Regions from separate parts of the Kurthia sp. YJT4 genome, predicted to be linked through region 2. Evidence: riboswitches for the same ligand, from Rfam matches in the RefSeq annotation. Region 2 holds a riboswitch; the other holds the start of a gene.
What was found. Region 2 has a riboswitch for FMN ahead of ribE (riboflavin synthase). Riboswitches for the same ligand answer to the same signal wherever they lie in the genome.
Positions count from the first base shown of each region.

Region 1: linked by a shared signal. The riboswitch ahead of QN089_RS04430 (ECF transporter S component) and the one ahead of ribE (riboflavin synthase) in region 2 are both predicted to bind FMN.

Region 1 covers NZ_CP126689.1:928,051-931,249, reverse strand. The annotation lists gene QN089_RS04440 (hypothetical protein) at 1-316, opposite strand, end outside; gene QN089_RS04435 (biotin transporter BioY) at 599-1,150, shown strand; gene QN089_RS04430 (ECF transporter S component) at 1,203-1,784, opposite strand; FMN riboswitch at 1,945-2,080, opposite strand; gene QN089_RS04425 (ATP-binding protein) at 2,173-3,199, opposite strand, start outside.
Region 2 covers NZ_CP126689.1:1,646,928-1,650,126, forward strand. The annotation lists gene ribH (6,7-dimethyl-8-ribityllumazine synthase) at 1-68, opposite strand, end outside; partial or broken gene ribB (3,4-dihydroxy-2-butanone-4-phosphate synthase) at 98-682, opposite strand; gene ribE (riboflavin synthase) at 694-1,326, opposite strand; FMN riboswitch at 1,453-1,586, opposite strand; FMN riboswitch at 1,687-1,820, opposite strand; FMN riboswitch at 1,918-2,051, opposite strand; gene QN089_RS08110 (metallophosphoesterase) at 2,535-3,199, opposite strand, start outside.

The DNA.
Region 1 (3,199 bases), 720 kb from region 2:
TCCAAATTTCTGGTTGCATCGCCGTTTCGACTTCATCATTCATCCAACTATAAATAAAAATCGGTACAGCTACTGTTGAACCTAGTAAAGAATGGAATAAAAAAGATACACCTGAAATATTTCGTTTGGATGAAGCAAAAAAGTCCGATACATAGGATATGATTAATCCATATGTAAAAATCAAAGGAAATGAATACATACTAATGTTTAATGCCGAAGTCAAAAAATCATCTTGCTGATTACTATATAGCATCGGTAATATAAAAAACGCAGCAAGAGATGTAATGAAAGCACTGAGTAGTTTCCTTTCGGTCACAAAGCTTCCCCTCTCTATTTTATCAGTCATTTTTTCTCATATTGAAGCAAATTTCTTATTTTTTAATTTGTTCAATCGTCTTTGTCTTATTATACATATTTCTAATCTTTTTGCAAATTCTCTGACATTTATTGTAAGTTGTTACTTTAAAATGATATTTTTCTGTCATATTCGTCGCATACTTTACGTTGTTGTCACGAAAAAAAGTGTTGACCTTTTTTCATTTTTTCATTATATTTTGGTTAACTAGTTTTAAAATAAGTTTACACAAAGGGGATTTTTATGAGAAATGAACAATTGAAGATGTGGATTCTTTCCGCATTATTCGCAGCAATTATCGGGATTTTTGCACAGGTTACGATTCCACTGCCACTCATTCCAATTACAGGACAAACATTTGCAATTGGTTTAGCTGTTACAATTCTAGGACTTCGTTATGGCTCACTATCTGTGTTTATTTACATATTACTAGGCGCAATTGGGATTCCAGTCTTCAGTGGTATGTCAGGTGGTCTAGGCGTTGTTGCAGGACCAACTGGTGGCTATATTATCGGCTTCTTACCAGCAGCTGTAGCAATCGGTTTATACCTTGAAAGATTCGGTTTTACAAAGGTACAAGCAATCATTGCTAATATTATCGGAATGATTGTAACACTTGCTTTCGGTACAATCTGGCTAAAATTCAGTGCTGATTTATCTTGGACTGGTGCATTTATGGGTGGTGTCTATCCATTCTTACTTGTTGGTGTGATTAAAGCCATTTTATCTGCATTAGCAGGTATTGTTGTACGAAATCGCTTATTACATGCGCAATTACTACGTGTACAACATTAAAACTCATACAAAAAGCTTTGGCATTTAAGAAAATGCCAAAGCTTTTTTATCGTTATGCTTGGAAGCTTCTGCGTTCTTTCGTCATCCACTTACCCATTACATTAAATAATAGTAGGAAGACAATTGTTACAAGAACACCTTTAATAATATTGAATGGTAGCACACCCGCTACAATTGTAGCACGTAATGCAGCCCCTGTTTCAACAGGCATGTTTAAGAAGTAATTATACATTGGCATAAAGACGAAGTAATTTAATATACTCATACCTACTGCCATAGAGATTGTACCTACAACAAGACCAATTCCCAATCCTTTTTTTGTACTTAATTTTTTATAAACAAAGTACGTTGGAAGGATAAATAATAAGCCTGTTACAAAGTTTGCCATATGCCCTACTGGTACACCCGTTGGACTGCCTGTGTATACCCAGTCAATGACATTCTTTAGTAACTCGACTAAAATCCCTGCAAGTGGTCCCATAATAATCATTGCGACTAACGCTGGGATATCACCGAAATCTACCTCTAAAAAATTCGGGAATGGCGGAATTGGGAAATTAATTAAGTGTAGTAAAAATGCAATACTACTTAACATCCCAATTGCAATCATGCGACGTAACTTCTTGTTCTTCATATTCTGTTTTCTCCTTTTGTTGCGGATCACTTCAAAAAGAGGTAAGGCTGCGTGTGCTTATTTAAAATAGAAATCCCACGTAGAAGTACTTCTACGCGGGAGAATTAGGCAACATTAAATAAACGTTGTTCACTCATTTTTTTTGAACACAACGCTGTACCTTCACCTTCTCCCATCCAGACTATACTGTCGGCTTTGGAGTTGCACCAAATCAACCTGTTAAGGTTCGCGGGCTGAGAAATGTTAAACACTTCATTACCGCCGGTCGGGAATTACACCCTGCCCCGAAGATGAACCGTATTTATTTTTTTCACACATTCATCATACAAAAAAAGTCTTGAATTGTAAAGAGAAGTTTCTCTCGAATCCAAGACTTTTTCTTTATTCATTAAATTTCATCTGGTAGTGGTAGGAAGAATGTAAAGGTTGTACCTACATCTACTTCACTTTCTACTGTAATACGACCTCGATGTGCATTAATAATATTACTCGCAATAGCTAAACCTAAACCTGTGCCACCCTTACCTCTTGTTCGTGCTTTATCTGCTTTATAAAAGCGTTCAAAGACATATGCAAGGTCTTCTTTCGGAATACCAGCACCATCGTCTTGAATACGAATGCGCACTTGTCCTGCATATTGGTCTGCTAGCACCTTTACATGGCCACCACTTGCTGTATGACGAATTGCGTTATCCACTAAATTCGTTACAACTTGTTCGATGCGGTCTTCATCAATCTGAACGCGCGCATCATCTGAGAACTCTGTTTCATAACTTACTTCGATTCCTTTTTCTTTCCCGCGCTGTACGAACTTCTGTGTCATACGTTCAAATACTTGATTAATACTTAAGTCATCAAGATATAAACGCATCTTCCCAGATTCCATACGCGCTAAATCGAGTAAATCGGTTACTAATCGGCTCATACGCTGTGATTCATCATAAATAATACGCATCATTTCATTTCGTTCTTCTTCAGATGATACAACACCATCTAAAATCGCTTCACTATATCCTTGAAGCATCGAAATCGGCGTGCGTAGTTCATGTGATACATTCGCAATAAAGTCTGAACGTAATTTATCAAGGCGGTGTTCTTCTGTCTTATCTCGTAAAACAGCTACTGCACCACGTACTGATTCAGCGCTATATAAAGGACTAATTGAAATGACATAATATGCACCATCAATTTCTAATTCTTCTTCTAGTTCTTCTTCTAAATCAAGTACATGTTCTAGCATATGATAGATAGCTATTGGCAATGGTTTTGACTGATCTTCTTTCGATAAGAACCATTTTTGTAATAACAACTCTGCTGGTGGATTACTTAACAAAATCGTACGATCACGATTAAACGTAATTACTGCATCTGTCATAGACGTTAAAATACTTGATAACTGTTCTTTCTCTTGATTA
Region 2 (3,199 bases):
TTGAATCTTCCTAATACAATCCCAACTTTTAAGTCTTTTCCGATTAATGTTGTTTCGATCATGTTCATTTTGAATACGCTCCTTTTGTTTGTTCAATATATTGTTTTAATGCTTCGATTGAAATGATAGGTAATACGTGTTTTTTAGCAAATGCGGTCAACTTTTCACCTGTCAGCATATGTCCATCATCACCCATAATTTCACAAATTACTGCTACTTCTTTTTTATCGCATAACTTTGCCAAATCCACTCCTGCTTCCGTATGCCCATCACGTTCTAATACACCACCAGCTTTTGCAATAAGCGGAAACACATGTCCTGGACGACGAAAATCTTGTGCTACGGTTTGTTCACTTGTTAAAGCTTGAATGGTTAATGCACGATCATAAGCACTGATACCTGTTGTCGTATCGATATGGTCAATCGAAATTGTAAAGGCTGTTCCATGATTATCCGTATTATCTTCTGTCATCGGCGCTAATGCTAAGCGTGTCGCCATTTCTTCAGAAATAGGTGTACAAATTAATCCACGCCCCTCAATTGCCATAAATGTTACTTGTTCAGGTGTAATCGTTTCTGCTAATGCAACGAGATCCCCTTCATTTTCACGTGTTTCAGAATCAGTCACGATAATCATGCCACCAGCTCGTAAAACACGAAGTGCTTCTTCTATTTCTTGCATGTTCTTTCACCTCAAAATCCATTTTTTCGTAAAAAATCTTCTGTTAAAATTGTCGCCATTTGGCTTTGTACATATTTTCCGATGTAATCCGTTTCGATATTGACGACATCACGTACTTTTTTCATATGCAAAATCGTTGTTTCATATGTGTGCGGAATAAGCGAAACTTCAAATGTCCGCGCGTTTAACGCAAAAATCGTTAAGCTAATCCCGTCCACTGTCACAGAACCTCTTGGCACCATCTGTTTGATGAATTTCGGTTCTGTTTCAATCGTTAAGCGAATTTCGTTCGATGTTTTTAAGATTCTCTGAATTTTCCCGACTGTTTCAACATGTCCTGTCACAATATGTCCACCTAATCGTCCTTGCAACTGTAAAGCTCTTTCAACATTCACTTTTTCACGTAGCTGTAGACGATGTAGTGTTGTTGTATGAAAGGTTTCTTTCATAACTGTCGCATGAAAAGCGTACTGCTCTAATTTTTCAATTGTTAAGCAAACACCATTTACTGCAATCGAATCACCCAGTTTCGCATCTTGTAAAATTTTTTCTGCTTGAATTTGCAACACCATATTTTCATTCGCTTGTCGAATCGATTGAATTGTCGCAACTTCTTCTACAATCCCTGTAAATATACGAACCACTCCTTTCCCAAAATAAAAAACTACCCTCGATTGATGAAACAATTCAGGGTAGTTTTATGGAAGAATGATTAAAATTCATGTCTAAATAAACCTGTTGACATACGTCTTTTTAACAAGTTTTGTTCACACATCCTTCTCCCATCCAGACTGTACTGTCGGTTCTGGATTCTCACCAGCTCCTGCTCCGAAAAGCTCACGGACTTATCGCTCTAACACGCATCACCGTCGATTGGGAATTTCACCCGACCCCGAAGGATTATTCAGTTTGATACAACAAAAAAGACCTTCATTTACATGAGGTCGATGAAAAAAGGTATGTTCAAATAAGCCTATGATTTTTCGGATCATAAACAAATTTTTACATGTCTTCTCCCATCCAGACTATACTGTCGGCACTGGATTCTCACCAGTTCCTGCTTCAAAAAGCTCACGGACTTATCGCTCTAACGCGCATCACCGTCGATTGGGAATTTCACCCGACCCCGAAGACGATTCTGTTGTCACAATAAAAAAGACCTTCATTTACATGAGGTCGATGAAAAAGGTATGTTCAAATAAGCCTATGATTTTTTCGCATCATAAACAAATTTTTAGCATCTTCTCTCATCCAGACTATACTGTCGGTCCTGGATTCTCACCAGCTCCTGCTCCGAAAAGCTCACGGACTTATCGCTCTAACGCGCATCACCGTCGATTGGGAATTTCACCCGACCCCGAAGATTTTTTTAATTGTAGCTATACCATACCACTAATTTATTCAGAAAACTAGATTTTTTACAAAAAAACTCAAAAGACCACGAATGATTACGTGGCTTTTGAGTGATTCGAGAGGGGCTTAAATTGACTGGGATCGTGTGAATTCGAACATTCGACTGGCGAAACGGGTCACTCGTTGAAGTTGTTGGCTCACTCGTTAATCGATTCGGGACATTCGCTCGTTCAAACGGGACATTCGAGTGCGAAACGGGTCATTCGAGGGCAAAAATGGGTCACTCGACCAAAAGACTTGAGTTGCTCCCTTTCCTTACTTTCTTCAAGGCTTTTGAGCAATTCGAGAGGGACTTAAATTGACTGGGATCGTGTGAATTCGAACATTCGACCGGCGAAACGAGTCATTCGTTAAAGTTGTTGGGTCACTCGCTGATTGATTTGGGACATTCGACCGGCGAAACGGGTCATTCGTTCGTCCAAACGGGTCATTCGCCCGTTTATTTCGATTCTAAAATTGTAACGACGATTTCTGGGCGGTTGAAGACACGTAATGGGAAGAGACTATTTCCTAGACCACGGCTAATTACGTGTTGCAACTGTTCCACTTGTTCAATTCCTTCTGTATGTTTCGGTAATAGTGAGGCATCATGATCGACTAACCCACCTAAAAATGGTAAGCGAATTTGTCCGCCATGTGCATGTCCTGTGTATGCAAGGTCGATTCCAGCTTGTGCGTATTTTTCGCCAAATTCTGAACGGTGTGCTAATAAGATTTTGAATTGATCTTGTGGAACATTCACCAGCGCTTTTGCTAGCATATCTTCTGTTGTTTCGCCGGATAAAGGGTCACTAATACCGATAAGTTGAATACGCGCACCATTATAATAGAATGTTTCTGCTTCATTATTTAAAACATGCACGCCCCTTTTTTGGAGTGCTGTATGAATCTCTTTAACTCGATTAATTGAAATTTCATGATTACCATCGACAAAATAAGTCGGGGCAATTTTTGTAAAACCATCAACTGCTTCTAGACTTCTTCCCAGTTTATAATTATTGCGATCAATTAAATCGCCTGTTAAAAAAATTAAATCGGGTTTTTGCTTTTTTACTTGTTCAATTAGTCGTTGTTGGTGACGACCAAATTTTGCATCGTGCAAAT